3 regions of the Verrucosispora sp. WMMA2121 genome follow, and region 2 is predicted to be linked to each of the others. Evidence: predicted binding sites of a transcription regulator. Region 2 holds the regulator's gene; each other region holds the start of a gene.
The links. The regulator HrcA, encoded in region 2, represses chaperone genes, less so after heat shock. The targets are predictions, from matches to a motif close to GGTTNGCACNCTCNNNNNGAGNGTGCNAACC.
Positions count from the first base shown of each region.

Region 1: the regulator HrcA is predicted to act here: its motif matches at 4,791-4,821, upstream of groL (chaperonin GroEL).
Region 3: the regulator HrcA is predicted to act here: its motif matches at 7,165-7,195, upstream of groES (co-chaperone GroES).

Region 1 covers NZ_JAPZBH010000004.1:1,421,799-1,432,099, reverse strand. The annotation lists gene O7605_RS07350 (GNAT family N-acetyltransferase) at 1-811, shown strand, start outside; gene paaN (phenylacetic acid degradation protein PaaN) at 865-2,538, shown strand; gene O7605_RS07340 (GNAT family N-acetyltransferase) at 2,601-3,131, opposite strand; gene O7605_RS07335 (cold-shock protein) at 3,343-3,546, shown strand; gene O7605_RS07330 (hypothetical protein) at 3,676-4,743, shown strand; gene groL (chaperonin GroEL) at 5,019-6,641, shown strand; gene O7605_RS07320 (hypothetical protein) at 6,718-6,954, opposite strand; gene O7605_RS07315 (hypothetical protein) at 7,108-7,239, opposite strand; gene O7605_RS07310 (S8 family serine peptidase) at 7,390-10,035, opposite strand; gene O7605_RS07305 (glycerol-3-phosphate dehydrogenase/oxidase) at 10,150-10,301, shown strand, end outside.
Region 2 covers NZ_JAPZBH010000004.1:500,209-510,509, reverse strand. The annotation lists gene O7605_RS02985 (hypothetical protein) at 1-679, opposite strand, end outside; gene O7605_RS02980 (enoyl-CoA hydratase-related protein) at 798-1,586, opposite strand; gene hemW (radical SAM family heme chaperone HemW) at 1,607-2,830, shown strand; gene O7605_RS02970 (DUF4870 domain-containing protein) at 2,858-3,433, opposite strand; gene hrcA (heat-inducible transcriptional repressor HrcA) at 3,644-4,666, shown strand; gene dnaJ (molecular chaperone DnaJ) at 4,740-5,885, shown strand; gene O7605_RS02955 (16S rRNA (uracil(1498)-N(3))-methyltransferase) at 5,887-6,621, shown strand; gene O7605_RS02950 (histidine triad nucleotide-binding protein) at 6,667-7,026, shown strand; gene O7605_RS02945 (serine hydrolase domain-containing protein) at 7,023-8,411, shown strand; partial or broken gene O7605_RS02940 (PhoH family protein) at 8,595-9,341, shown strand; partial or broken gene O7605_RS02935 (LAGLIDADG family homing endonuclease) at 9,384-10,091, shown strand.
Region 3 covers NZ_JAPZBH010000004.1:1,121,598-1,131,898, forward strand. The annotation lists gene guaB (IMP dehydrogenase) at 1-827, opposite strand, end outside; gene O7605_RS05845 (DUF5319 domain-containing protein) at 1,024-1,434, shown strand; gene O7605_RS05850 (helix-turn-helix transcriptional regulator) at 1,534-2,334, opposite strand; gene O7605_RS05855 (WhiB family transcriptional regulator) at 2,587-2,970, shown strand; gene O7605_RS05860 (molybdopterin-dependent oxidoreductase) at 3,141-4,853, opposite strand; gene groL (chaperonin GroEL) at 4,994-6,643, opposite strand; gene groES (co-chaperone GroES) at 6,716-7,030, opposite strand; gene O7605_RS05875 (helix-turn-helix domain-containing protein) at 7,424-8,224, shown strand; gene O7605_RS05880 (DUF397 domain-containing protein) at 8,215-8,400, shown strand; gene O7605_RS05885 (THUMP-like domain-containing protein) at 8,612-9,913, shown strand; gene ybaK (Cys-tRNA(Pro) deacylase) at 9,958-10,301, shown strand, end outside.

The sequences.
Region 1 (10,301 bases), 920 kb from region 2:
GCGGATGCGGCTGCCGCAATTGGAGAACACCGGCATCGCCACCGTCGAGCTGACGGTGGACCCGGCGCGGCGGCGGCAGGGGGTGGGGCGGGCGCTGCTGGCGTACGCCCGGAAGGTGGCCGCCGAGCACGGCCGGCAGCGATTGATCGGTGAGACCCCGGGGCCACTGCCCGGCGGACCGGAGCGGGCGGCGCCCGGTGCGGCCTTCGCGGCGGCGGCCGGAGCGCAGGCCGCGCTGGCCGAGGTACGGCGTCGGCTGGACACCACGCGGCTCGACCAGGCGGCCCTGGCCGCGCTGCACGATTCTGCCCGCGCCCGCGCCGCCGGCTACCGGACGGTGGCCTGGCGAGGACCGGTGGCCGAGGAGTACGTGGTCGACGTCGCGCGGCTGGAGAGCCGGCTGCTCATCGACGCGCCGACGGGCGACCTCGCGATCGAGGCGGAGCGGGTGGACGCCGCGCGGTTCCGGGAGATCGAGCGGATCCAGCGGCTGCGGGGCCGACGGCGCTACCACGTCGGCGCGGTGCACGAGGCGACCGGCCGGATGGTCGCCTGGACGATGATCGACAGGGGTCCGTCCACGCCATGGCACGCCTGGCAGGAGATCACCATCGTCGACCCCGCACACCGGGGACACCGTCTGGGCCTGCTCGTCAAGGTGGAGAACCTTCGGCACGCGCTTGCCCACGAGCCGGACCTGGCCGCGATCGACACCTGGAACGCGGCGGTCAACGATCACATGATCGGCATCAACGAGCAGCTCGGCTTCCGCCCGGTCGACGCCTGGACCGACTGGCAGCTGACCATCTGAAGTTGTGACACGCCCCTACTGATCTGAGGGCTTCGTGTTGCATGATGGCGGGCATGACGGAGACCCCGCACCCCCTCTACGCCAGGCACGCCGAGACCCTCAACCGCGCGCTGACCGCGATCGCGGAGCGGGGGTACTGGTCCGCCTACCCGGAATCACCGAGCCCACGGGTGTACGGCGAGACCGCCGCCGCCGACGGCAAGGCCGCCTTCGAGGCGTACCTGGGTGCGGACTTCCCGCTCGACCAGCCGAGCGACGGCGACCGGGTCGCCACCGAGCACAGCCCGTTCGGCGTCCCGCTGGACGTGCGGTACCCGCACGCCGACGCCGACCAGCTGGTCGCCGCCGCGTCCGCCGCGCTGCCGGCCTGGCGGGACGCCGGCCCGCAGGCCCGGGTGGGTGTCTGCCTGGAGATCCTCGACCGGCTGCACCGGAACGTCTTCGAACTGGCCAACGCGGTGCAGTTCACCAGCGGTCAGGCGTTCGTGATGGCCTTCCAGGCCGGTGGCGCGCACGCCCTGGACCGCGCGCTCGAGGCGCTGGCCTACGCGTACGCGGAGATGACCCGGCACCCGGGCACCGCCGGCTGGGAGAAGGCCGCCGGCAAGGGCGACCCGCTGCGGATGTCCAAGACCTTCCACGTGGTGCCCCGGGGCGTGGCCCTGGTCATCGGCTGCAACACCTTCCCGACCTGGAACTCGTACCCGGGTCTGTTCGCCTCGCTGGTCACCGGCAACCCGGTCGTGGTCAAGCCGCACCCGCGCGCCGTGCTGCCGCTGGCCGTCACCGTCCGGTACGCCCGCGAGGTGCTCGCCGAGGCCGGCTTCGACCCGAACCTGGTGCTGCTGGCGCCCGAGGCCCCGGACGAGAAGCTCGCCTCGACGCTGGCCCTGCACCCGGCGGTCCGGATCGTCGACTTCACCGGCTCCACCGAGTACGGCGACTGGCTGGAGGCCAACGCCCGCCAGGCGGCGGTGTACACCGAGAAGGCGGGGCTCAACACGGTGGTGATCGACTCCACCGACGACTTCGCCGGGATGTGCCGCAACCTGGGCTTCACGCTGACGCTCTACAGCGGGCAGATGTGCACCACCTCGCAGAACATCCTCATCCCGCGGAACGGCATCGACACCGACCAGGGCCACAAGAGCTTCGACGAGGTGGCCGGCGGAATCGCCGCGGCGGTCGGCAAGCTCACCGGCGATCCGGCCCGGGGAGTGGAGCTGACCGGGGCGATCGTCAACGACGGGGTGCTGGAGCGGCTGGACGAGGTCGCCAAGGTGGGTTCGCCGGTGCTGGAGTCGCGTACCGTCGAGCACCCGTCGTTCCCGGACGCCGTGGTGCGTACGCCGACGATCGTGAAGCTGGACGCGGGTGACACCGCGACCTACTCGCGCGAGTGGTTCGGGCCGATCTCCTTCGCGATCGCCACCGACTCCACCGCGCACAGCCTGGAGATCCTGCGCTCGACCGTGGGTGAGCAGGGTGCGCTCACCGCGGCGGTCTACTCCACCGACGACGCGGTGCTGGACGCCACCGAGGCGGCGGCGATCGAGGTCGGGGTGCACCTGTCGGCCAACCTGACCGGCGGCGTGTTCGTGAACCAGTCGGCGGCGTTCTCCGACTTCCACGGCAGCGGCGCGAACGCGGCGGCCAACTCGGCGTTGACCGACGGGGCGTACGTGGCGAACCGGTTCCGGATCGTGCAGAGCCGCCGGCACGTCTGAGGTGTTGCGACGGTGGCTCCGGGGGTGCCTCGGAGCCACCAGGCGGACGACCGACCTCGGGGCTACGCGGCCCGGCGCATCTGGAGTTCGCGCAGGGCGGGGATGGTCGGGTGCGGTACGCGGACACCGGTGTCGACGAATCCCAGCCGCTGGTAGGCCCGGTAGGCGCGGTCGTTGCCGACCACCACCTCGAGCATCAGCTCGGGGCGTCCGCAGGCCCGGGACCAGCCCGCCACCCCACTCACCAACTCCGCCAGCAGGCCGGTGCGCCGCCAGCCCGGAGTGACGTAGACGGCGTAGAGCACGGTCAACCCCGGCTCGGTCGGGTGCGCCATCCCGCCGGCGTGCCCGACCAGCCGGCCACCCGGATCCGCCACGAACTGCGCCGTGTCCGGGCCGGTGGAGACCCGGGCGACCCGGGCGGCGTACTCGGCGTGCGGTCGGGCCGCGGCCTCGGCGATCGTCTCCAGGAACGCCAGCGGCGCGTCCGCGAGCATCTCCAGCCGCAGCGCGCGCATCCGAGCGGCGTCCGCTGGTTCGACCCGGCGGATGACGGCCCGGCGCACTCCGGTTCCGTCGGTGACGTTCGTCATGCCCGCATGCTTATCACAATGACGTACGACGATACGGGTGACTGTAATACGCCCGATTTGTGGTCGTGCGCCGTCGTCACTCCTCGTGTAGCGTGCGATTTCGGTCACCCGTTTCAGTGGTCGTCGCGGATTGCCGAAACCGGTGGTTTCCGGGTGCCGGTGCGCCGGTGACCCGAGGTAGTGGAACGCCGTGCAGAGTGAGGAAAACACCGTGGCACAAGGCACCGTGAAGTGGTTCAACGCCGAGAAGGGCTACGGCTTCATCGCCGTCGACGGCGGGCAGGACGTCTTCGTCCACTTCTCCGCGATCGAGATGGACGGCTACAAGGCGCTGGACGACGGTCAGCGAGTGGAGTTCGAGATCGCCCAGGGCCAGAAGGGCCCGCAGGCCGAGCGGGTACGCCTCATCGCCTGAGCGCGGACGACCCACCCCAGGCGACCGATCGTCGTCGAAGGTGGCGTGACCATCGCCGGAGGGGGCTGCGGTGCCGGTGCCCCACAAGGAAAGATCATGGGCCGAACCAGCCGTCGCTGAGGAGGTTCCATGTCCGACCAGCCGCCCCCGACAGGTCCCACCTCCTCGCCCGCGGACCAACCGCCGCCGCCCGGGCCGCTCGATCCGCCGCCCGGGTTCGGCCCGCCGCCGTACGGCGCGCAACCGGGTCATCCCGCGCAGCCGCCGCACGTCGGCATGACGCCGTATCCCGGTCAACCGCTGTACCCGGGACAGCCGCCCTATGGCTGGTACCACCCCGCAGGCTACGGTCTCGATCCCACTGACGCCCTGGTCACCCCGCCCGGGGCCGGGCTGGGCGGCTGGTTCGCGCGCTGCGTGGGCGCCGCCCGCCGGGGCTGGCGACAACTGCTACCGATTCTCGTCCTCACCCAGGTGCTGCCGGCCGCGGTGCTGTCGGTGCTCACGCTGGCCGTGGACCCCTCGGCGCGCTGGGACAGTCAACTCGCCAGCGACTCCGCCGCGCTGCCGGCGAACTTCTGGACGGATCTCGGCACGCTCCTGCTCGTGCTGCTCGGTGGCAGCGTGCTCCTCGGTCTGGTGCAGTCGGTCGGCTGGGCCGCCGGCACCTGGTTGATCACCCGCCAGGCGGTCGGCGAGCAGGTCGGCGCCGCCGCCGCGCTGCGCTACGGGATGCGCCGCGCGCTCGGTCTGTGGGGCTGGACGCTGCTCGTCACCCTGATCGTCGTCTTCGGGTTCTGCCTGTGCTTCCTGCCCGGCGTGTACGCGGTGTTCGCGTTGGCCCTGGCCGGCCCGGTCTACCTGTTCGAGCGGCACGACCCGCTCAGCAGGTCGCATCGCATGCTGCGTGACCGGCCGGGCCTGCTGCTCGGCCGGGTGGCCCTGGTGGGTGCCGCGGTGATCGGTCTCTCACTGGTGGTGAGCCTGATCGAGTCGCTGGCGATCCTGCCGTTCGGTGCCACTCCACTGGACTCGCCGGGTACGACGGTGGGTGTGGTGCTGACCATCGCGGTGGTCGCGGTGCTGACGCTGCCGGCGTACCTCGCGCAGCAGGTCGGGCTGGTGGTCACCTACGCCGAGCAGCGGGCGCACGAGGGCCCGGTGAACGCCGGTCAACTGGCGGCCGAACTCGGCTGACCCGGGCCATCGTGCTTGCACTCGGCAGGGCAGAGTGCTAAACAAGTCATTGGCACTCGCATGGCGTGAGTGCCAGCTGGTCGGGACGGTGGGGCTGCGGTCGCGCCCGTGACATAACCACGGGTGGGGCACGTGGCCGGTCGTCGCGGGCTATCCGGCCCGGCCGAGGAGACGTCGCCGTCGCCAGGTGGCGACGTCCCAAGGTGCGTACACCAGACGGCCCATCCGGGGCACACACTCGGGTGGCCCGTGAGTGTCCAGGAGGACAACGCCGTATGGCCAAGATGATCGCGTTCGACGAAGAGGCGCGCCGCGGCCTCGAGCGGGGCATGAACCAGCTCGCCGACGCCGTGAAGGTGACCCTCGGCCCCAAGGGCCGCAACGTCGTGCTCGAGAAGAAGTGGGGTGCCCCCACCATCACCAACGATGGTGTGAGCATCGCCAAGGAGATCGAGCTCGAGGACCCGTACGAGAAGATCGGCGCCGAGCTGGTCAAGGAGGTCGCCAAGAAGACCGACGACGTCGCCGGTGACGGCACGACGACGGCGACCGTCCTGGCCCAGGCACTCGTTCGCGAGGGCCTGCGCAACGTGGCCGCCGGTGCCAACCCGATGGCCCTGAAGCGGGGCATCGAGGCTGCGGTCGCCAACGTCTCGGAGGAGCTGCTGAAGCTCGCCAAGGACGTGGAGACCAAGGAGCAGATCGCCTCCACCGCCTCCATCTCCGCCGGTGACACCAGCGTCGGCGAGATCATCGCCGAGGCGATGGACAAGGTCGGCAAGGAAGGCGTCATCACCGTCGAGGAGAGCAACACCTTCGGGCTGGAGCTGGAGCTCACCGAGGGCATGCGCTTCGACAAGGGCTACATCTCGGCCTACTTCATGACCGACCCGGAGCGTATGGAGGCCGTCTTCGACGACCCGTACATCCTGATCGCGAACAGCAAGATCTCGTCGGTCAAGGACCTGCTGCCGATCCTGGAGAAGGTCATGCAGGGCGGCAAGCCGCTGCTGATCATCGCCGAGGACCTGGAGGGCGAGGCCCTGGCCACGCTGGTGGTCAACAAGGTCCGTGGCACCTTCAAGTCGGTCGCCGTCAAGGCGCCGGGCTTCGGTGACCGCCGCAAGGCCATGCTGACCGACATCGCCATCCTCACCGGTGGCCAGGTCATCAGCGAGGAGGTCGGCCTCAAGCTGGACGCCGTCAGCCTCGACATGCTGGGCCGCGCCCGCAAGGTCGTGGTGACCAAGGACGAGACCACCATCGTCGACGGCGCCGGCGACGCCGAGCAGATCCAGGGCCGGGTCAACCAGATCCGGGCCGAGATCGACAAGAGCGACTCCGACTACGACCGGGAGAAGCTGCAGGAGCGGCTGGCCAAGCTGGCCGGTGGCGTTGCGGTGATCAAGGTCGGCGCGGCCACCGAGGTCGAGCTCAAGGAGCGCAAGCACCGCATCGAGGACGCGGTCCGCAACGCCAAGGCCGCCGTCGAGGAGGGCATCGTCCCGGGTGGTGGTGTCGCGCTGGTGCAGGCCGGCAAGACCGCCTTCGACAAGCTCGACCTGGCCGGCGACGAGGCGACCGGCGCGCAGATCGTGAAGATCGCGCTGGACGCCCCGCTGCGGCAGATCGCCGTGAACGCCGGCCTGGAGGGTGGCGTCGTGGTGGAGCGGGTTCGCAACCTCGACTCGGGTCACGGCCTCAACGCCGCGACCGGCGAGTACGTCGACCTGCTGGCCGCGGGCATCATCGACCCGGCCAAGGTGACCCGTTCCGCGCTGCAGAACGCCTCGTCGATCGCCGCGCTGTTCCTGACCACCGAGGCCGTCGTGGCGGACAAGCCGGAGAAGACCCCGGCCGCCCCGGCTGGCCCGGGCGGCGGGGACATGGACTTCTGAGTCCAGCTCCAACGCCGGAAGGGGCGGGCCGCGTCAGCGGTCCGCCCCTTCCGCTGTGTCGGTGGCCACTCGTCGGCTACGTCGGCAGCGGTCGCTGGTTTCGGCGCTTCCGCGCCCGGTCGTACGGCGGGCGGTGCTGAACCGGCTCGTCCACCAGGATGAGGGGCTCCTCGGGTGGCTCGTCCACCCCGGTCATCTCGGCCAGTTGCTCGGCGTCGCCGTGGTCGAGCCGGTCGATCGGCAGTTGGCCGGGGAGTCCGTGGACCGTGGCCCGGGTGGTCGGTGGGGCTTCCCGGGCCTGATCGTCGTCCATGCTCATGGCTGCCTCCTCTACCGAAACGGTAGGGCGCGCCGAGCGGCGGGAAGGGTGAATGGCGTTATCGGGATCTATTTGCCGTTACGCCCTTTTCGGCCGGTTCGGCTCGGGAGACACCAGCGACCCGCTCCGCCGTGGATGCGGCCCGGATCAGGGCGGTCCGGTGACGCCACCGCGTTGGCCGAACGGGTCGTCGGTGGCGGACCTGGTGACCACATGGACCACCCCGCAGCAGAGCGCCACGACGAGCGCCGGTACCCCCAGCAGGATCAGCAGGGCCATGCCCCGCCACCGGGCTGTCGACGATGCCCGGAGCGGAGCTGCCGACCCGGACGAATGACCATGCATGAACCCGCAAGATAGCAGGTCCGCAGGGGTCAGATAACCCTCGGGCGAGTACTGCTCACGTCGGTTCCAATCGAACGTGGGCGATCAACCACGAGCCGCCGAGACGGCCGCGTACGCGTCGACCAGGCCGGCGCCGACGATGTTCGCCGGGCCGCCGCACTCGTCGGACCGGTCCCGGGCCGAGTCGCTGGTCTCGATCGGTTCGGCCGTCTCGCGCAGGATCCGCCGCGTCCGATCCAGGTCGCCGACGAGTTCCGGATTGGCCGACCACATCAACGCGGCCACCCCCGCCACCTGCGGGGTGGCCATCGAGGTGCCGTCGAGCACGGCGTACCCGCCGCCGGGCATCGCGGAGATGACCTCCGCCCCCGGCGCCATCAGATCCGGTTTCGCCGTCCCGGTGGCCGTCGGGCCACGGGAGGAGAAGGCGGTGACCCGCCGCCGATCGTCCACCGCGCCGACGGTCAGCACGTCCGGGTACGGTGCCGGCGGATCCTGCACGGAGCCGCAGAACGGGCCGGTGTTGCCGGCCGCCGCGACGACGAGAATCCCGGCGGCCTCCAGCGCCGCGGTGGCCGGCTGTAGCGCCCGAGGATCGCACCCCTCGATCGGTGGGCAGCCCCACGAGTTGGTCAGGATCTCCGGTGCCCGGGCGGGCCGGCCCTGCCGGAACGGGTCACCGCCGGGCGGGAAGGGCGCCAACATGAACTGGAGGCAGTCGAGGTAGGCGGCGGGGTTCCCCAGATTGCGGTCGAGGTTGACGCAGCCGACCCACTGGGCGCCGGGAGCCACGCCGATGCCGTCCCGCCCGACGGCGCTGCCCATCGTGTGGGTGCCGTGTCCGCTGCGGTCGGTCGGTGCGCCAGTGCCGTTCCACGGGTCGAACCATGAGTCGTCGCCGCCTCGGAAGCCCTGGGCCAGGGTCGGGTGCCGTCCGTCCACCCCCGAGTCGGAACTACCCACGGTCACCCCGGCGCCGGTGACGCCGAGTTCGGACCAGACCCGGTCCGCGCCGATCATGGTGAGGTGCCACGGTGGGCCGGACGGGGCCGGCGCGTTGCCGGTGGCGCTGTCGGCGGGTGCCGGCAACGGGCGCAGGCGTTGGCTGACCAGTACCCGGGCCACCTCGGGTCGGCTGGACAGCCAGGCCCGTACCGCCGGCCCACCGGCCACCTCGATCGCGTTCACCAGGTAGTAGGGGGTGTACGGCAGTCGGGCCCGGCGCAGGTCCCGCCGCAGGTCGGCCTGGGTCCGGTCGGCGGTGTCGACCAGCCGCCGGTAGACCTCCCGGGCGCGCGCGTCCCGGCCGATCCGACCTGGCCCGCCGCTCACCCCGCGCAGGTCCGCCTGTTCCCGCAGCAGTACGAAGAGTCGCTCCCCGTGCAGCCCCGGCTGGCCGGCGACCGAGCCGACCAGGCCGACCGTGACCAGCAGCGTCAGCGCGCTCGCCGCGGCCAGCGCGCGGCTCGGCGTACGGGCCGAGCGTCGCGCCAGCAGCAGGCCGTATCCGACCGCCAGCACCAGTGCGACGGCGAGGCCGGCACCGGTCGCGGCGGCGACCCAGAAGGGCACGTCGCGGGTGCCGACCAGGAGCAGGCTGACCTCCTCCGAATCGGCGAACGCCAGCGGGCCGAACACACCGAGCCCGACCAGCCAGGCCGCCGGTGCCCGGCCACCCGCCCCGGCCGGATGGCGGGCCACGACGGCTCCGGTTGCCGGCTGGTCCGGCACACCGGGCCAGGTGCCCGGCTGGGTGACGCCGCGGCCGGCCGCCGCCCGGCGGCTCATGGCCCGCAGCGCGGCCAGCGCGAACCCGGCCGGCGGCAGCGTCACCAGCAGCGGCAACTGCGCGCCGGAGTGGCCGGTGCCGGCACCCACCAGCAGCAGCACCACCCCGGCCACGAGCCCGCCCAGCAGCACCAGCCGGGCCGGTCGAGGCGGATCGTCCGCGTCGAAACGACCCCAGAACCGAGCGTCGAGCAGCGTCGCGGCCAGCGCGCCGACGGCCGCCGCGGCCAGCCCGGCGAGAATGGTCTCCGACAGCCCGCCGAGCGCGCCCCACCAGACCCAGGGCAGCAGCAGGGCGAGCCCGGCGGCCATCGCGAGCAGGGCCGCCACCGACGGACGTGCGTCCAGTCGTGCCGTTCGCCCGACCGGCATCGCCTCCGGCCCGGTCCGGTGCCCCGGACCGCCGGGCGGCATCCGGTCCGGCTGGTCCGTAAGGCCGCCATGCTGTCCGGCCGCGCCGACGGGATGGTCGTGACGGCCACGGGCGGGGTCGGCCAGCCGTGCCTCGTCGGCCCGGCGGCCGGGGCCGAGGACGTGGGACGGCAGCCGGGCCGTCACCACCGCCAGCAGCATTGCCACCAGCGCCAGCCCGGCGAGGTACGCCTCGTGGTGCACCGGGGGGATCGTCCGCAGTAGCCCGAGCAGGCCGAGCACGAGCGCGCCGGCAAACCACACCCGACCGGTGACGCGGACCGCCGACGAGCGGGGTATGAGGGCCAACGGCAGCGCCGCGGCGGCGATCAGCAGCACGGTGAGCAGGCAGACCACCGGCCAGAGCGGCACCAGCCGGTCCAGGCCGCCGATCAGGACCACCTGGTCGACGGTCCAGCCGCCGGTCTGCGCCAGGACCGTGACCGTGACCGTCCAGCAGCCGGCGAACACCGCCGCGACGATCGCCCAGGGGCTGCCGGCCGCGCCGGGTGTGGTGGGTTCCGCCCGCATCCGCACACAGTACGTCGCAGCCGCCCGGTCGTCGGGACGGATCTGCCGGGCGACTGATCGGGGTGCCCGGGTCGGCACCTGCCGGTGGCGGGTGGGGGCGGTTAACGTGGACGGGTGCGTGATCCGAACGTTCTGCGGTCCGTTGCCGGGCAGCTCTCGCCCGCTCGCCGCGCCGCCGACCTGCGTCGGCTGCGTGCCGAGCGGTTCGACGTGCTGGTGATCGGGGGCGGGGTGACCGGCGCCGGAGCGGCTGTCGACGCCGCGTC
Region 2 (10,301 bases):
AGTAGCCCCGGCCCGCCCGCCGGTCGTCGCCGGAGCGGAGGGCCACCAGACCCCAGTCGAGCGACAGTCCCTCGGTCAGCGCGGCGATGGCGGCGGCACCGCGCAGCACCGGATCACCGCCCACCGCGCAGCTGACCGCCGTGCTGGCGTGACCGAGCAGCGCCCGGGTGAGCACCTGCGACTCGTCGGCCCACTTCTCGTACGCCTCCGGAAACGCCGAACGCTGCACCTTCTGCGCCGCGTCGGTGACCCGCATGTCCTCCCAGCCGCGCACCTTCTTCAGCGCCGCGTAGAACTTGCCCGCCGCGTACCGGGGGTCGCGGATCTGGGTCGGTGTGCCCCACCCCTGGCTCGGTCGCTGCTGGAACAGCCCCACGGAGTCGCGGTCGCCACCGGTCAGGTTGCGCAGCCCGGACTCCTGGTACGCGGTGGCGAGCGCCACCACCACCGCCCGCTCGGGCATCTCACGCTGCACGCCGATCGCCGCGATGGTCGCCGCGTTCGCCATCTGCTGCGAGTCGAGCGTCACCTCGCCGTCGGCCTGCACCGTGCAGGCCCGGCCGGCCAGCGGCAGCCGTAGCCCGTCACCGGCCTGCCTCAGCACCACGATCATCCCGATCGCGGCGATCAGGACGAGGACCACGAAGCCCGTCGCGACAGCCCGAGATCGCACCCGCACCTCCTGTGTCAAGGTCCGCCAAGCGTACGTCCCGCATCGACCCGTACGTGTCGTCCGACCGGTTCCGCCCCCGCGCGGCACCCACGCGCAACCCGAGGTTCCCCGTCCCGGCCGTACCTCACCTGCCGAGTTCCGCCACCCAGCGCGGTGCCCGCTTCTCCCGGAACGCGGTGACCCCCTCGACCCCGTCGGCCGACAGGAAGTACCCGGTGGACAACTCGGCCAGCTCGGCCAGCTCGGCGCGCAGGTCGACGGCGGGCGGACGGCGCAGCAGTCGCTTCGCCCCGGCCAGCGCCGCCGGGGCCCCACGGACCAGCGACTCGCAGTACCGCCGCACCGTGGCGTCCAGTTCCTCGGCCGGCACCGCGGCGGTGACCAGGCCGATCTCGGCGGCCCGTCGGCCGTCGAAGGTGTCGCCGGTCAGGTACAGCTCGGCTGCCGCCCGCGTCGTCAGGTGGGGCAGCACCGTCGCGGAGATCACCGCGGGGATCACCCCGATCCGCACCTCGGTGAAGGCGAACGTGGCCTCGGCCGCGCAGACCGCCAGGTCGGCCGCCGCGATCAGGCCCAGGCCGCCGGCCCGCGCCGGGCCGGCGACCCTGGCCAGCACCGGCTTCGGACACTCCCGGACCGCCGCGAGCACGTCACCCAGCATCCCGGCGGGCACCGTGCCGCTGGCGTACGCCGCCGCGGTCTCCTTCAGGTCGGCTCCGGAGCAGAAGACCGGCCCGGTGTGGTCGAGCACGATCATCCGGACCGCGTCGTCGGCGACCGCGGCGGCCAGCCCCGCCAGCAGTTCGGTCATCAACGGGGTGGAGAGCGCGTTGCGGTTGTGCGGACTGTCCAGGGTGAGCGTGGTCACCCCGTGGGCCGTGGCGACCCGCACGAGCGCGTCGGGAGAGGTCATGCCAGGGCACACTAGTGGCCATGCCCGGCGTCCTTCCAGCAGGCGAGCCCGTCCCGGCCGACGGGTCGCTGCCCGCGTCCGCCCGCGCGTCCGTGGGCACCCGGGGTTTCGGGGTCTACGTGCACGTGCCCTTCTGCGCGAGCCGGTGCGGCTACTGCGACTTCAACACGTACACCGCCGACGAGCTGGGCGGCGGAGCGAGCCGGGAGGGCTACGCCGACACCGTGCTGGCGGAGCTGGCCCTCGCCGCCCGGGTGCTCAAGGACGCTCCGCCGCCCCGGGTGCAGACGGTCTTCGTCGGCGGCGGCACCCCCACCCTGCTCCCCGCCGACGACCTGGCCCGCATCCTGGACGCGATCGACCGGACCTGGGGGCTGGCCGCCGACGCGGAGGTGACCACCGAGGCGAATCCGGAGTCGGTGACGCCGACCTCGCTGAAGGAGCTGCGCGCGGCCGGGTACACCCGGATCTCGCTGGGCATGCAGTCGGCCGCGCCCGGGGTGCTCGCCGTGCTGGACCGCCGGCACAGCGCCGGCCGGGCCACCGCCGCCGCCCTGGAGGCCCGCGACGCGGGCTTCGACCACGTCAATCTCGACCTGATCTACGGCACGCCGGGGGAGCGGGCCGAGGACTTCGCCGCCTCACTGGACCAGGTGGTGGCCGCCGGCGTGGACCACGTCAGCGCGTACGCCCTGATCGTCGAGGACGGCACCCGACTTGCCGCCCGGATGCGCCGGGGCGAGCTGCCGTACCCGGACGAGGACGTGGCGGCGGACCGGTACCTGGCCGCCGAGGCCACCCTCGGCGCGGCCGGCTTCTCCTGGTACGAGGTCTCCAACTGGGCCCGCACGCCGCAGGCACGCTGCCGGCACAACCTGCTCTACTGGACCGGCGGGGACTGGTGGGGCCTCGGGCCGGGGGCGCACAGCCACGTCGGCGGGGTGCGCTGGTGGAACGTCAAACATCCCGGCGCGTACGCGCAACGCCTCGCCGCCGGGGAGTCACCCGGGCAGGCCCGGGAGGTGCTCACCGGCGACGAGGCGCACATGGAGGACGTCATGCTCCGCTTGCGACTGGCCGGCGGCCTGCCGCTCGACGTGTTGACCGACGCCGGCCGGGCCGGCGCGGCGCGGGCGCTGGCCGCCGGGTTGCTCGCCGAGCCCGCCCACGCCGCCGGCCGCGCCGTGCTCACCCTGCGCGGCCGGCTGCTCGCCGACGCCGTGGTCCGCGACCTGCTGCCCTGACCCCCGTCATCAGACCGGTCGGCGCGGTCAGCGCTTCACGAAGGCGTACGTCATCGGGTACTGGTAGAGCACACCCTCGTTGGCCTTGACCCCGCCGACGATCCCGAAGATCAGCGGCACGATCGCGACGATGATCGGCACGAAGAACAGGATGCCGCAGGTGATGGTGGCGAGCACCCAGCTCAGCACCCCGGCGACCGCCCAGGTGAGCTGGAAGTTCAACGCGGCCACCGAGTGCGCCCGGGCGATCGGGGACTGCTGCCCGCGGACCATCATCGCGATCAGCGGCGCCACCCAGCCGAAGAGCCCGCCGCCGACGACCACGCCGAGCGGGCCGCCGAAGTGTGCGATCAGCACCCAGGTCTTGTCCTCGTTGTTGGCGTAGCCACCGCCGGGAGCGCCGTAGCCCCCGGTCGGGTAGCCGACACCGGGTGCTCCCGGCGGCGGGTAACCGCCGGGTGGGGGGTAGCCGGCCGGCGGCGGCTGGTCGCCGGTGGGGGGTGGATAGCCGCCGGGCGGGGGATAGCCGCCCTGGCCAGGCGAACCGGACAGTGGTGTCGTGGGTTCGTCGCCGGAGTCCGGGGGACGAGGTGGTTCAGTCATGGAGGCCACGGTAGGTGCCAGCGGCAACGGCGCACCAGAGCGACACCGGCGAGTGTCAACCCGCCGATCGGCTCGATGAGGAAGGTGCTGACTTGATCATCGCGTGGACGGGGGCGCCGACGTAGACTGGCACTCGCTACAGTCGAGTGCCAGAGTGTTCCTCTGGCGGCCGTGACGCCGCGAGCTGACCTGCGACAGGAGGTGGCAAGGATGGGTCTGGACGACCGGAAGCTCGCCGTGCTCCGCGCGATCGTCGAGGACTACGTCGCCACCCAGGAGCCGGTCGGCAGCAAGTCGCTCGTCGAGCGGCACCAGCTCGGCGTTTCGCCGGCCACCGTTCGCAACGACATGGCCGTGCTGGAGGAGGAGGGCTACATCCGCCAGCCGCACACCAGCGCGGGGCGGGTGCCCACCGACCGTGGCTACCGCCTCTTCGTCGACCGGTTGAGCCGGGTCAAGCCGCTCAGTCCGGCCGAACGCCGGGCGATCGAGCGCTTCCTGGCCGGCGCCGTCGATCTCGACGACGTGGTGCACCGCACGGTGCGGCTGCTGGCGCAGCTGACCCGGCAGGTCGCCGTCGTGCAGTACCCGAGCCTGGCCCGGTCCCGGGTGCGTCACCTGGAACTGGTGCCGATCTCCACCACCCGGCTGATGCTGGTGATGATCGCCGACACCGGCCGGGTCGAGCAGCGGCTGGTCGAGCTGCCCGCGCCGGTCCCCGCCGACGACGTGCTGGACCTGCGCCGGCTGGTGAACGAGAAACTGGTGGGCGTCCGCCTGTCGGAGACCCCGCCGCTGGTGCAGACCCTCATCGACGACTGCGCGCCACACCTGCGCCCGGCGATGACCACCCTGTCCACGGTGCTGCTGGAGACCCTGGTCGAGCGGCACGAGGAGCGGCTGGCCCTGGCCGGCACCGCCAACCTCGCCCGGGGCGGCCTGCTCGACTTCCAGGGCTCGCTGCGTCCGATCCTCGAAGCACTTGAGGAGGAGGTCGTGCTGCTCAAGCTCATCGGCGAGGTGGAGCCGAGCACCCTGCGGGTGCGCATCGGCGACGAGAACGAGTACGACAACCTGCGGGCGGCCTCCGTGGTCAGCACCGGGTACGGCCCGGGCGCGACCATCGTCGGGGGGATGGGCGTGCTCGGACCGACCCGGATGGACTACCCCGGAACCATCGCCACGGTGAGGGCCGTGGCACGCTACGTGGGCGAGCTGCTGGCCCAGAACTGACAAGTCAGGGCCGACGGCAGGCTGCCGCCGCCGAACGGCGTAACTCGAGACGAACACGAGGACACGGAACGCAGTGGCCAGGGACTACTACGGCATTCTCGGCGTGAGCAAGGGTGCCTCCGATGACGAGATCAAGCGCGCCTATCGCAAGCTGGCGCGCCAGTTCCATCCGGACGTGAATCCGGACCCGGAGGCACAGGAGAAGTTCAAGGACATCAACGCCGCGTACGAGGTCCTCTCGGACGATCGGAAACGGCAGATCGTCGACCTGGGCGGGGACCCGCTGGCACCCGGCGGGGGCGGGCCCGGCGGTCCGGGCGGCCCCGGCGGGGCCGGACCCTTCGTCGGCTTCCAGGACATCATGGACGCGTTCTTCGGCGGCGCCACCGGCGCCGGACGCGGCCCGCGTCCGCGTACCCGCCCCGGTGCCGACGCGATCCTGCGACTGGAGCTGGACCTTCAGGAGACGGCCTTCGGCGTCGAGGCGCCGATCACCGTCGACACCGCCGTGCTCTGCACCACCTGCTCCGGCGCCGGCACCGCCGCCGGCACCCACCTGGCCACCTGCGAGGCGTGCGGCGGGCGGGGCGAGGTGCAGTCGGTGCAGCGCACCTTCCTCGGCCAGGTGGTCTCCGCCCGGCCCTGCACCGTCTGCCAGGGCTACGGCACCACCATCCCGCAGCCCTGCCCGACCTGCGCCGGTGACGGCCGGGTGCGCACCCGCCGGTCGCTGACCGTCAAGATCCCCGCCGGGGTGGAGGACGGCATGCGGATCCGCCTGGCCCAGCAGGGCGAGGTCGGCCCGGGCGGCGGCACCGCCGGTGACCTCTACGTGGAGATCCACGAACGGCCGCACGACGTGTTCTCCCGCAAGGGCGACGACCTGCACTGCCGGGTCACCGTGCCGATGACCGCCGCCGCGCTCGGCACCCGGCTGACCATCAAGACGCTCGACAGCGAGGAACCGGTCGACGTCAAGCCGGGCACCCAGCCGGGCAGCACCCTGCGACTGCGGGCCCGGGGCGTACCGCACCTGCGCGGCACCGGGCGGGGCGACCTCTACGTCCACCTGGACGTGCGTACCCCCACCAAGCTCGACGCCGACCAGGAGCGGATGCTGCGCGAGTTCGCCAAGACCCGCGGCGAGGAGGTCGCCGAGCTGACCAAGCAGGGTGGCTTCTTCTCCCGGATGCGCGACGCCTTCAACGGCCACGCCTGACGTGTCCGCGCCGCTGTTCCTGGTCGAGTCGCTGCCCACCGCCGCCTCGATGGTGCTGGACGGCCCGGAGGGCCACCACGCCGCCACCGTGCAGCGGCTGCGCGTCGGTGAGCAGGTGCTGCTCGCCGACGGTCGGGGCGGCACGGCCACCGCCGTGGTCACCGCCGTCGGCCGGGGCACCCTCGACCTCGACGTGACCGACCGGGGGTACGTCGACGCGGCGAACCCCCGGCTGGTGGTGGTCCAGGGCATCGCCAAGGGCGACCGGGGCGAGCTGGCCGTGCAGGCGATGACCGAGGCGGGCGTGGACGAGATAGTCCCCTGGGCGGCGGGCCGCTCGGTGGTGCAGTGGCGCGGCGACCGGGGCGTACGGGCCCGGGACAGGTGGCTCGCCACCACCCGGGAGGCGACGAAGCAGGCCCGTCGGGCGTGGCTGCCGGTGGTGGCCGGCGCGCCGGACGAGAGCACCGCGTCGGTGACGCGCCGGATCGCCGGGGCCGCCGCCGGATACGTGCTGCACGAGGAGGCGACCGACCGGCTCACCACCGTCGAGCTACCCGACCACGGCGAGATCGTGCTGGTGGTGGGCCCGGAGGGCGGCATCACCCCGGCCGAGCTGTCCGCCTTCCAGGAAGCCGGGGCCCGCCCGGTGCGGCTCGGCCAGTCGGTGCTGCGCACCTCCACCGCGGGCGTGGCCGCCCTGGCGGTCCTCGCCACCCGCCTGCTGCGCTGGTGAGCGGCGCGGCGACGGCGCCGAGGATTTCTTCCTTACACTGCCCGGATGGGAAGCGACTGTCTGTTCTGCCGCATCGTCGCCGGCGAGATTCCGGCCACCGTCGTCCGCGAGACGCCCACCACGCTCGCCTTCCGCGACATCGACCCGAAGGCGCCGGTGCACGTGCTCGTCGTGCCCAAGGAGCACTACGCGGACGTGGCCACCCTCGGTCAGGGTGATCCGGCGCTGGCCGGCGAGGTGCTGGCCACGGCCGCCGCGGTGGCCGAGGACGAGGGCCTGCTCGGCGACGGGTTCCGGTTGATGTTCAACACCGGGGCGTACGGCGGCCAGGAGGTCTTCCACGTGCACGCGCACGTGCTCGGCGGCGCCCCGCTCGGCCCGATGCTGGCCCGGAGCCTCGGATGACCTCCGCCGCCGGCGACACCTCCGCCGCCGGTCGGCTGGAGCGGATGGTGCGGCAGGTCCAGGCGCAGGCCCGGGTGCCGGCGGTCTCGGCGGCGGTGCACCGCGCCGACCGACCACTGTGGACGTGCACCGCCGGCGGCACCGGGAACGACACGGCGCTGGACGAGCAGACCCGGTTCCGGATCGGCTCGGTGACCAAGACCTTCACCGCCGTGCTGGTCATGCAGTGCCGCGACGACGGGCTGCTCGACCTCGACGACCCGCTGCGGCGGCACCTGGACCTGCCGGCACACGGCGAGTTGACCGTACGCCGGCTGCTGTCGCACACCGCCGGCCTGCAACGGGAACCGTACGGCGACGTCTGGGACACGCTGCGCGCACCGGACACCGACCAACTGATCACCGAGTTGGCCCGGGCCGAGCGGGTGCTGCCGACCGGACGCCGCTACCACTACTCGAATCTCGGCATGGCGCTGCTCGGCCACCTGGTCGGTCAGCTGCGTGGCGGCAGTTGGGCGGAGGTGCTGACCGAGCGGGTGCTGACCCCGCTCGGGCTCACCGCCACCACGGCCGCTCCGGGGCCACGTGCCGCGACCGGGTTCCTGGTCGACGCGTACTCCGACGAGGCGCATCCGGAGCCGCCCACCGACTTCGGCGCGGTGGGTCCGGCCGCGCAGCTGTGGAGCACGGCGACCGACATGGCCCGCTGGGCCGCCTTCCTGGCCGACCCGGCGGCGTTGGACGCCGCGGGCCGGGTGCTCGCGGCGACCACGCTCGACGAGATGCGCTGGCCGGTGACGGTCACCGACGAGGCGGTGTGGGCCGGCGGGTTCGGTCTCGGCCTGATCCTGGTGCCGCAGGGGGAGCGGGTCGTGCATGTCGGGCACGACGGCGCGATGCCCGGCTTCCTCGCCGGGGCGTACGGCCGCCGGGGCGGCGAGGGCACGCCCGGGGCCTTCGGCGCCGCCGTGCTGGGCTCCTCCGGCACCGCGGTCGAGCTGCTGGAACTGCCGCACCGGCTGCTCGCCGCCGCGGTCGAGCACGATCCGGCCGACATCGACCCGTGGCGGCCGGGTGATCCGGCGCCGCCCGACCTGCGCGGGCTGCTCGGCCGCTGGTGGGGCGAGGGCTTCGAGTACGTCTTCTCGTGGCACGAGGGGGCCCTGCGGGCCCGTGGTGCCGGTGACCCGCCGGGGAAGCCGCCAGCGGTGTTCGCCCCGGTGCCGGGCCAGCCCGACGTGCTGCGTACCGTCTCCGGCCGGGAGAACGGCGAGTTGCTCCGGCTCACCCGGGACTCCGCCGGCGTGGTGGTCCGGATGCACTGGGCGACCTACCGGTTCACCCGCCGCCAGGAGACCTTCGACGGCTTCGACTTCCGCGGCTGACCGGGCGGCTCACCCGGGCTGAATGCCCTGTTTCGCCCGTTTCGGCCGGCGCGTCGAAGCGGTGGAAATGGGCAGCGTGTCCGCGCCGTTGACCCGATACGATGGTGGCAACGTCCGCACGCCGTGCCACTGGCCCGGCATCGAGATCGAGAGCAGGTGGCGCAGGGCCCTCGGGCCCGACCTATGACCGGCACCCCACCTCCCGGCCCGCCCCGGGTGCAGACCAGGATCACGGTCCCCGATTCGAAGATCATGGTCAACCTGCTCGGCGCGGGTGACGAGATCCTGCGACTGGTCGAGCGCTCGCTGAACAGTGACGTGCACGTGCGTGGCAACGAGATCACCATCACCGGCGCTCCCGCCGACAACGCCCTCGCCGAGCGGCTCTTCAGTGAGCTGCTCGAACTCATCGAGAAAGGCGAGACCCTGACCACCGATGCCGTCCGGCGTACCGTCGGCATGCTCGAACAGGGTGGCACGGAGCGGCCCGCCGAGGTCCTGACCCTCAACATCCTGTCCCGGCGGGGGCGCACCATCCGTCCCAAGACCCTGGGGCAGAAGCGCTACGTCGACGCGATCGACGGGCACACCATCGTCTTCGGCATCGGCCCGGCGGGCACCGGCAAGACCTACCTCGCCATGGCCAAGGCGGTGCAGTCGTTGCAGGCCAAGCAGATCAACCGGATCATCCTGACCCGGCCGGCGGTCGAAGCGGGCGAGCGACTCGGGTTCCTGCCCGGCACGCTCAACGAGAAGATCGACCCCTACCTGCGCCCGCTCTACGACGCCCTGCACGACATGCTCGACCCGGAGACCATCCCGAAGCTGATGGCCGCCGGCACGATCGAGGTCGCCCCCCTGGCATACATGAGGGGTCGGGCGCAGCCGTACGACGCCCGCGTACTGACACCGGAAGGCTTCAAGCGGTTCGGCTCACTCCAGGTCGGCGACCTGGTGATCGGCTCGAACGGCATGCCGACCCCGGTGATCGGGATCTACCCCCAGGGGCCCAAGCAGGTCTACCGGGTGACCACGCAGGACGGGGCCTCCACCCTGTGCTGCGGTGAGCACCTCTGGACGGTCGCCACGCCCGAGGACAAGCGGCGCGGTCGGCGACGCACGCTGGAGACCCAGGAGATGATCGGGCAGGAGCGGCGGGGGTACATCCGCCGTTACGAACTGCCGGTGGTGGCTCCGGTCCAGCTGGAGCCGCAGGACGTTCCGCTCGATCCGTACGTCCTCGGCCTGCTGCTCGGTGACAGGTCGATCTCGTGCCGGACGACGCCGGGGTTCACCACGGCGGACCCTGAACTCGCTCGCGCGATCGAGGACAACCTCGTCGACATCGAGCTGCACCGCAAGAGCGACTACGACTACGTACTCCGGCACACCAAGGGGCACCGAGGCGGGGTGATCGTCGCTAACCCGGTGACTGTCGCACTCCGTGAGCTGGGTCTGGCCGGCACGAAGTCGGGCACCAAGTTCGTGCCGTCCGTCTATCTCCAGAACAGCGTCGATGTCCGACTGGCCGTTCTGCAGGGGCTGCTGGACACCGACGGCGGGCCGGTCGTCCAGGCGGGACGTACCTGCCGGGTGCAGTACTCGACGACCTCTCCGCGACTGCGTGACGACGTCGTCCACCTGGTCCAGTCGCTCGGCGGGGTGGCCACCTGGCGCGTTCGAGTGGCGGAGGGCCGCACGCCGGGCCTGGCGAACGGCCGACCGGTCGCGTACCGGTCGGACGCCTACGTCGTGGAGATCCGCTTGCCGGAGGGCGTAACGCCGTTCCGGCTCTCGCGTAAGCGCCAGCGGTACGAGGAGTGCGGCGGCGGCCGGCCGATGCGTTTCATCGACTCGATCGTCCCCGCAGGTGTCCAGGAGACGATGTGC
Region 3 (10,301 bases), 620 kb from region 2:
GTGTCCACGATGATGACGTCGACACCGGCGTCGACGAGCGCCCGGGCGCGCTTGTACGCGTCCTCGCCGACACCGATGGCCGCCGCCACCCGCAGCCGTCCCGCCTCGTCCTTGGTGGCGCTCGGGTACTGCTCGCTCTTGGTGAAGTCCTTGACGGTGATCAACCCGCGCAGCTTGCCGGAGTCGTCGACGATCGGCAGCTTCTCGACCTTGTGCTGGCGCAGCAGGCCGAGCGCCTCGTCCTTGCTCACCCCGACCGGGGCGGTGACCAGCGGCGCCCTGGTCATGATCTCGCGGACCGGCATGGCCGGGTCGGAGACGAAGCGCATGTCCCGGTTGGTGACGATGCCCACCAGCTGCCCCTGGGCGTCCACCACCGGCACCCCCGAGATGCGGTAGCGCCCGCAGAGCTGGTCGACCTCGCGCAGCGTGTCGTCCGGGCTCGCGGTCACCGGATTGGTGATCATGCCGGACTCGGACCGCTTCACCAGGTCGACCTGGAGCGCCTGGTCCTCCACCGAGAGATTGCGGTGCAGCACCCCGATGCCACCCTGGCGGGCCATCGCGATCGCCATCCGGGCCTCGGTGACCGTGTCCATCGCGCTGGACAGCAGCGGGATGGCGAGCGAGACGTTGCGCGTCAACCGGGTGATCGTGTTGACCCGGCTCGGTACCACGTCGGACTCGCCCGGCTGGAGCAACACGTCGTCGAAGGTCAACCCCAGCGGCACCACCCTGGCCGAACCGGCGGGCAGCTCGGGCAGATGGCCGCCCAGCTCGCCGCCCTCGACGCCGGCGGAACGGTCGGTACGGGGCGAATTCTCCACGATTGCTCTCCTGAGCTGCTTGAACCGGGCTTCAGCGAGGTGGCACGGTGGGCACCGGCGAACGCCGGGCGAGGGTGCGTCAGCCTCATCGTACCCACTGAAGCTTTGTCCCTTGAACCGCGCGGGGCCGGCACCGGTGACGGCTCGCGCGACCGGGGGACAGGCGTCGACCGTGGCAGGGGACTACGGTGAGGGGGTGCACGACGATCCCATCGACCCGTTCACCGGCGACCCGACCGATCCGGCGGCCGACCTGGACGCCTCCGACGACGACGCGCCGCTGGACCCACTGACCGACGTCGAGCGCCAGGACGTGCTTGAGGACCTCGCCGACCTGGAGATCTACCAGGCGCTGCTCGCGCCGATCGGCGTACGCGGGCTGGTCATCGAGTGTGAGGACTGCCGGGAACCGCACTACTTCGACTGGGACCTGCTCCGGGGCAACCTGCGGCACCTGCTCAGCTCCGGGCGGCCACGGGTGCACGAGCCGGCCTACGATCCCGACCCGGACCACTACGTCACGTGGGACTACGCCCGCGGCTACGCCGACGGCGTGCACGACACCCTCAGCGAAGGCACCGAGGACGAGCCCGGCGCGGAGCGCTGACCGGCCACCGCAGCTCAGCCCGGCCGGGCCGACCCGCCCGGCGGACTCGGCCTGCCCGGCTTGACCGGCCGGCACGGCCGGACCGATCCGGCCGACCAGCTACGCGACCAGTCCGGCCCGGAATCCGGCGGCCACGGCGTGCGCCCGGTCGCGGGCACCGAGCTTGCGGAACAGCCGCCGGGCGTGGGTTTTCACGGTGTCCTCGGAGACGAACAGTTCCCGCCCGATCTCGGCGTTGCTCTTGCCCTCGGCCATGCCGAGCAGCACCTGCAGCTCCCGTTCGGTGAGGCCGATCACGGACCGGTCGGTCCGCGCGGGCGACGCGGGCTTGTCCGGCTCGGACTCGGCACCAGACTCGGCGGGATCGTCGCCCCGCTGCACCGGCACCACCGCCGGGCCGCCCGCCGCGTCCGTACCCGGCCAGGCGGTCGGCGCCTCGCCGGCCGTGCGTCCCCCGGGTGCCGGGCGGGCCGGGCTGCCGACCGCCGCGGCGTCGCGGGCGGGATCAGCGATCCGGTGCCGGTTGGCCCGACCGGGCGCGGCCAGCAGCAGCAGCGCCTTGGCGACGGCGCTGGTCAGATCCTGGTCGACCCCCTGGATCAGCCCGCGTGCCCCAGCGCCGATGGTCGCCGCCGCCGCCTCGGACTCCTCGGCACCGAGCAGCAGGACGGCGGCCTGCGGGGCGCGGGCCAGCACCCGCCGGACGAAGCCGACGCTGTCCGGGCGGGTGAGCGCGGTGTCGGCGAGCACCACATCGGCCGGACGCTCGGCCAGCCGCAACATCACCTCGGGGTCGGAGACCGCCGTCCGGACGGCACCCGACAATCCCAACCGCGCTGCCGCGGAGGTCAGGTGCTGCGCCGCGAGCGGCGTTCGAACGCACACGAGAACGGTACGCACAGGCATCTCCTCTCCGCTGACGAGCAGACCATGAGCAGCCCTGGTCGGGAGGAGGTTCCGGGCAATCCTCCCAACTTTTCCGACAGATAGGGCATATGCCGCAATCCGTTGGATGTTTTGGATCAAAGACGTGTGAGGCGTGGGGCACCAGGGTAGGGAGGGGCGAGGCCGGGAACGGTGCGCCTGCGCGGCCCGCCGCCCGGACAACCGGCCACAAGCGTCTCGCGGTGCCGCGCGAGAGGAGGGGTGCTGATGTCGAACGTACGTAGACTGCCCGGACCGATCATCGACCTTTGGGACTGGCAGCGGCTCGGTGCCTGCCGAGGCCGCGACAGCGCCCAGTTCTTCCACCCGGACGGTGAGCGGGGCTCGTCCCGGTTGCGCCGGGAGTCCTCCGCCAAGGCCGTGTGCCGTGCCTGCCCGGTCCGCGCCGAGTGCGCCGCGCACGCCCTCGCGGTACGCGAGCCGTACGGCGTGTGGGGTGGCTTCAGTGAGTCCGAGCGGCTACGGCTGCTCGCGGTCGGCTGGGAGGACCTCGCCGACCGACACCAGACCCGCGTCGACATCAACCGACTGGAGGCCCGGCTGGGCAGCTCGCACCGGTCGACGGTGCCTGTCCAGCGCAACGTCGCCTGACCAGACCGCACCACCGACGCCGCGTCCCGACCCGGGCGCGGCGTCGCCCTGTCCCACCACTGCCCCACCCCATGCCGGTTGATCATGAGGTTGTTGTCATCGACACGCCGGCGGGGTGACAACAACTTCATGATCAACCGCCGCAGGGTGGGGGCGGGCGGGAGAGGGGGTCAGGTGACGGTGAGCGTGACGGAGTGCCAGCCGGTCGCGCCGTCCGGCGCGACATCGCGTGGCTCACCGGTCTGGGTCTCGCCGGTGCTGTCCGTCGCCCGTACCTGAAGGGTGTGCTCGCCCGGGGTGGCCGGCCACTGCCACGACCACTGCACCCAGGTGTCCACCGAGACGGTCGGTGCCAGTTGGGCCTGCTGCCAGGGCCCCTCGTCGACGCGGACCTCGACGCGGTCGATGCCCCGGTGCTGCGCCCAGGCGACGCCGGCGACCGTCACCGGGCCGGCGGCTGGGCGGTTACGCGGGCGGGGCGTGTCGATCCGCGACTGCGTCTTCACCGGCCCCTGCGCCGACCAACCCCGGGGCACCCAGTACGCGTCGAAATCGGCGAAGCTGGTCAACTCCAGTTCGGTGATCCACTTGCACGCCGACACGTAGCCGTAGAGACCCGGCACCACCATCCGGACCGGGAAGCCGTGCTGGACCGGCAGCGGCTCCCCGTTCATGCCGACGGCGAGCAACGCGTCCCGCCCGTCGCGCAGCACCGCGGTCGGGGTGCCGCAGGTCCAACCGTCGACCGAGCGCCCGACCACCTGGTCGGCACCGTCCAGCGGCCCCACCTCGTCGAGCAGTTCCCGGATCGGTACGCCGAGCCAGCGCGCGTTGCCGATCAGGTCGCCGCCGACCTCGTTGGAGACGCAGGCCAGCGTCACGTACCGCTCCACCATCGGCCGGGCGAGCAGATCGGCATAGCTCAGCGTGACCGGGTTGCGGACCCGGCCGTGAATGCGCAGGCGCCAGGTCTCCGGGTCGACCTGCGGCACCACCAGCGCGGTGTCGATCCGGTAGAAGCTCCGGTTGGAGGTGACGTAGCTGGCCAGGCCGGGCTGGGCCAGGTCGGCGCCGGCCGGCACCGGCGGCGCGGCGGAGACCGGGGCCGGCAGCGTGATCGCCTCGCGGGCCGCCGACACCCCCTGACGGCCGGCGAGCCAGCGGCCGGCGACTCCCCCGACGGCGGCCACCCCGAGGACGGTGCCGACACCGGTGAGAAACCGCCGCCGCGAGTCCGGGTCGACCCGCCGCCCCGGACTCGCCGGACCCGATGGACCGCCGGAGGCCGGCGGACTTCCCGGGACCGACGGAGTGCCGGCCGACGCGGTCGGGTCGGTCGCCGGCCCGTCGGGGACCCCGGCAGTTCCGACCGCATTCGGGTCCGGCACGGCCGGACCAGTCACCGACGGCGGGCCGGCCGACGTCGGTGGGGACCAGGGCCAGGGGTCGAGTTCCAGTGGGCCGGCGACGAACGCCCAGAGCGCCACCCCGCCAACCGCCGCGCCGAGCAGCGACGGCAGCACGTCGGCGGCGTCCGCACCGGCGCGGGTCAGGGCCGCCGCCGCGCCGATCCCGCCGAAGACGACGATGCCGGCCAGGCCCACCGTCAGCCGCCGGGCGGCCAGCATGCCGATCAGGGCGGCGAAGCCGCCGAGCAGCAGCGCCGTACCGACCAGCAGAGCGATCTTGTCGTACGTGCCGAAGACCTCGATGCCGAACCGCTTGACCGGCTCGGGTGCGGTGTCCACCACGAGACCGCCGACCGCCACGAGCGGGGACGACCGGGGGCCGGTCAGGGCGGCAACCAGTTCGGCGGTGCCGATGGCCGCCGCGGCGGCGGCGACGCCGGCCAGGGCGGCGAACCGGGGTGACGTGCTGCTCACCCGCCCAGTGTTTCCCACCGACCAACGGTCCGGTAGTCGACGTCCGCGTTCGTAACCTCTCGTCACCGGTACGCCGACTCAAAGCACGTGGGGCGCACCGTCTCGTCGACGGTGCGCCCCACGTCCGGCGTACGGCAGGCTCAGAAGCCCGGGCCGTGCTGGTGGCTGTGACCGTGGCCGTGCGAGTGGCCGTGGCCACCCGCGGCGGGCTCCGGCTCAGCCGGCTTCTCCACCACGAGGCTTTCGGTGGTGAGCAGCAGACCGGCGATCGACGCGGCGTTGGTGACCGCGTTACGGGTCACCTTCACCGGGTCGATGATGCCGGACTTGGTCAGGTCGACGTACTCGCCGACGGCGGCGTCGAGACCGTGACCCCAGTCGCTGCCGGTGACCTTCTGCACGACGACGTAGCCGTCGTGACCGGCGTTCTGGGCGATCCAGCGCAGCGGCTCGACAAGTGCCTTACGCACGATCGACACGCCGACCTTCTCGTCACCGGTGAAGCCGAGGTCGTCGTCGAGCACCGGCAGAATCTGCGCCAGGGCGGCACCGCCGCCGGGCACCGTACCCTCCTCGACCGCGGCCTTGGTCGCGGCGATGGCGTCCTCGATGCGGTGCTTGCGCTCCTTCATCTCGACCTCGGTGGCCGCGCCGACCTTGACCACCGCGATCCCGCCGGAGAGCTTGGCCAGCCGCTCGGCGAGCTTCTCCCGGTCCCACTCGGAGTCCGAGGCCTCTATCTCCTTGCGGATCTGCGCGACCCGGTCGGTCACCTCGCTGGCCTGGCCACCACCATCGACGATCGTGGTGTTCTCCTTGTCGACCACGATGCGCCGGGCGCTGCCCAGCACCTCCAGGCCGACCTGGTCGAGCTTGTAACCCAGCTCCGGGGCGACCAGCTCGGCGCCGGTGAGGATCGCCATGTCCTGGAGCATCGCCTTGCGCCGGTCGCCGAAACCGGGCGCCTTGACCGCGCAGACCTTGATGGTCTTGCGGATCGCGTTGACCACCAGGGTGGACAGCGCCTGACCCTCCACGTCCTCGGCGATGATGAGCAGCGGCTTGTTGTTCTGGAGGACCTTCTCCAGCAGCGGCAGCAGCTCCTCGATCGCGGAGATCTTCTGCGTGGTGATCAGGATGTACGCGTCCTCCAGGACGGACTCCTGCGACTCCGCGTCGGTGACGAAGTTCGGCGAGATGAAGCCCTTGTCGAACTGGAGGCCCTCGGTGACGTCCAGCTCGGTGTGCAGGGCCGAGCCCTCCTCGACGGTGATCACACCGTCGCGGCCGACCTTCTCCATCGCCTCGGCGATCAGCTCACCGATGGTGGCGTCCTGCGCCGAGATCGTGGCGACGTGCGCCACCGACTTCTTGTCGGAGACCTCGACGGCCTTGTCGAGCAGCGCCTCGGAGACCTTGGTGGCGGCGGCGTCGATGCCGCGCTTGAGGCCGGCCGGGTTGGCGCCCGCGGTGACGTTGCGCAGGCCCTCGCGGACCATGGCCTGGGCGAGCACGGTCGCGGTGGTGGTCCCGTCGCCGGCGACGTCGTTGGTCTTGGTCGCCACCTCCTTGACCAGCTGCGCGCCGAGGTTCTCGTACGGGTTGGTGAGCTCGATCTCCTTGGCGATGGTCACACCATCGTTGGTGATCGTCGGCGCACCGAATTTCTTGTCGAGGACGACGTTGCGCCCGCGCGGCCCGAGGGTGACCTTGACCGCGTCAGCGAGCGCGTTGACACCGTGCTCCAGCAGGTGCCGGGCGTCGTCCGAGAAGCTCAGGATCTTCGCCATGAATGTCCCTTCGAAGCGACGTTGCCCCGGCCCGGCGAGCCGGACCGGGGCAACGACACTGATCGGTCTGTCTTACTTCTCGATGACCGCGAGGACGTCGCGGGCGGAGAGCACCAGGTACTCCTCGCCGGCGTACTTGACCTCGGTGCCGCCGTACTTCGAGTAGAGAACGGTGTCGCCGACGGAGACGTCGATCGGCACGCGGTTGCCCTTGTCGTCGATCCGGCCCGGGCCGACAGCGAGGACGGTGCCCTCCTGCGGCTTCTCCTTGGCGGTGTCGGGGATCACGATGCCCGAGGCGGTGGTGGTCTCGGCCTCGTTCGCCTGGACCACGATGCGGTCCTCGAGCGGCTTGATCGCAACCTTGGTCGCGGTAGTCACGGGCATACCCTCCTGGGGTACTTGGTTTCGTTGCCGATCGGCATGCCGACCGGCGTCAATCTGCCACATGCCACCGGGCGGGGCCGTCGTCGCGGGTGCCGGTCCGCCTGGCGTTCAACCCCCGGACACCAGGGCCCGAAGGTTGGCACCCTCAGGGTGAGAGTGCTAATCGCAGGTTATTCCTCGGCTAGCACTCCGTCAAGGAGAGTGCCAATCCGCCGCCCTCGTGTCGCCGCTTGACCGCCCTCGTGTCGCCGCTCCGCCGCACCCCCGTCGCCACTTCTTCCACACTCCTCCGACGCCGTTCGCCAGCGTTCACCGCAACACGCCGACAGTCACTTCCCCGCCGAGCACCCGACCCTTACTCTCCGGCGCTATTACGTCACGGAGGGCGGACAGATGGCGGACGTACCAACCCTGGGGTTCCTGCGCGACCAGCTGCGCCGGGCCCGCAAGGTGCGCGGGCTCAGCCAGGAGGAGCTGAGCAAGATGATCAACTATTCGACGTCGGCGGTGAGCGCGATGGAGATCGGCCCGAACCAGCTCAGCGCCGACTACCTGGCCCGGGTCGACAAGGTGCTGGAGACCGGTGGTCTCTTCATCGGGATGCTGGAGCTGATCCGGCTGCACGCCGAGCCGGACTGGTTCCGGCCGTGGGGCGAGATCGAGCGGGAGGCCGTCGCGCTGCGCTGGTACGACCCGGCCGTGGTGCCCGGCCTGCTCCAGACCGAGGCGTACGCCCGGGCGATGCTCCGGGCCGGTCCGCCGTTGACCGATGAGCAGATCGAGAAGCGGGTGCTGGCCCGGATGGCCCGGCAGGAGGTGCTCGCCCGCGAGGAGCCACCACAGCTCGTCGCGGTGCTCGACGAGCAGGTGCTGCGCCGGCAGGTCGGTGAGCGCGCGACCATGCGCGAGCAGTTGGAGCACCTGCGCACCCTCGCCGACCGCCCGCACGTCCAGGTGCGGGTCGTGCCGGCCGAGACCCCGTGGTACGGCGGGCTTGCCGGGCCGTTCGTGCTGGCCCGGCTGGCCGACGGCACCGAGGTGGCGCACCTGGACAGCCAGCTCCGGGGGCACACAGTGGACAGCCCGAACGACCTTGCCAGCCTGGGGCGACGTTGGGAGACTGTGGCCGGTGAGGCGCTGCCGCGCCGGCAGACCGCCCGCCTGATCGAGGAAGTGGCGAAGTCATGGACCTGATCCGCGCCGCCTGGCGCAAGTCCTCCCGCAGCAATCAGAATGGCGGCGCCTGCGTCGAGGTCGCCGACAACCTGCCCGGCCTGGTCGCCGTCCGCGACAGCAAGGACCCGGCCGGCCCGGTGCTCGCCTTCACCCCCGCCGCCTGGCGCGCCTTCATCACCACCCACACCCGCTAGACCCGACATACCGCAAGTCGCGACCGGCCGGCCCGGTGCTCGCCCCCACCCCACCGCCGAGCCCGGTCGGCCGCACATTGATCTTTTGCACTTCGGTGACTCGGACATCGGCGTGTCGACTCACTGACGTGCAGACGATCACGCCGCGCCCCGGCGGGCGCCGGCCTCAGGGCACGTGGGTCAGGCTGGTGGAGCTCGGGAGAATGGGCGGGTGGATCTGGAGCAGTTCGGCGCGTTGCGTACGCCCGAGGGGTCGGCCGCGCTCGACTCGGCGGGCCGGGTGGCCGGCGGCGATCCGCTGGTCGCGGCGGCGGCGCTGCGTTCGGCCGGGGTGCCGGCCGGGCTCGCGGCGGCGGCGCTAACCCAGGCGGAGCTGCGCCGCCGGGCGACCGGCAAGTTCGGGCCGGCGGCGGCCGGCATGTTCTTCACCCGGCCGGGGCTGGAGCAGGCGACCCGGCGGGTCGTCGCCGACCGGCGGGCGCGGCGGCTGCGCGCCGCCGGGGTGACCACGCTGGCCGACCTGGGCTGCGGGCTCGGTGCCGACGCGCTCGCCGCCGCCCGCGCCGGCATCCGGGTGTACGCGGTGGAGGCCGACCCGCTCACCGCCGCGCTGGCCGAGGCGAACGCGCGGGCCGCCGGACTGGCCGACCTGGTCACCGTCGAGTGTGGCGACGCGACCGCGTTCGACGTGAGCCGGGTCGAGGCGGTCTTCTGCGACCCGGCCCGCCGCCGGGCCGGCACCGGCCGCCGGATCTTCGACCCGAACTCGTACTCGCCGCCGTGGGACTTCGTGACCGGGCTGGCCGAGCGGGTGCCGCGCACGGTGGTGAAGGTCGCGCCGGGGATCGACCACACGCTGATCCCGCCCGGTGCGGAGGCGGAGTGGGTGAGCGTCGACGGCGACCTGGTCGAGGCGGCCCTCTGGTGCGGCGAACTGGCCGAGGTCTCCCGCCGGGCGACCGTGCTGAAGGAGGACGCCTCCGGTGGTGTAGCGGCCCCCGCCGATCACCAGGCCGGCGGTGGGGCCCATCACCCGGCCGGCGGCGGGACGTACCGCCCCGACGGCCTGGCGGAACACCAGCTGACCGGAACGGGGGCGCGCGAGGCACCGGTCGGGGCAGTGCGGCGCTTCCTGTACGACCCCGATCCGGCGGTGGTGCGCGCGCACCTGGTGGCCGAGCTGGCCGTCGACCTGGACGCCACCCTCGCCGACCCGAGCATCGCCTACCTCTACGCCGACGCGGCTCGGCGCACGCCGTACGCCCGCTGCCTGGAGGTGACCGACGTGCTGCCGTTCTCCCTCAAGCGGCTGCGAACGCTGCTGCGGGATCGCCGGGTGGGCCGGGTGGAGATCCTCAAGCGCGGCTCCGCGCTGGAGCCCGAGCGGCTCCGGCGCGACCTACGGCTGGCCGGCGACCAGCCGGCGAGCCTGGTGCTCACCCGGGTCGCCACCGCCCCGACGGTCCTGGTCTGCCGCCCGGTGGCACGAACCGGAGCCGGCACCACCGGCTGAGAAGGCGCTGGCTCGGGCGTCGGACCGGGGCTACCTTGGCGGACATGGCGGGACGTGGCACCCCGGCGACCGTGCTGCTGGCGAAGCGGAAGGTCGACCATCGCACCCATCCGTACGACGTCTCGCCCGACGAGCCCGACTATGGCGCGCTGGTCGCCGCCGCGCTCGCGGTGGCCCCGGAGCGGGTCTTCAAGACCCTGGTCACCGAGGTCGACGGGGCGCTGACGGTGGCGGTGGTGCCGGTCACCGGCGATCTCGACCTCAAGGCGCTCGCGGCGGCCGTGGGCGGTAAGCGGGCCGCGCTTGCCGAGCGCACGGCGGCCGAGCGGGCCACCGGGTACGTACGCGGCGGCATCAGCCCCCTGGGCCAGCGGCGACGCCTGCCCAC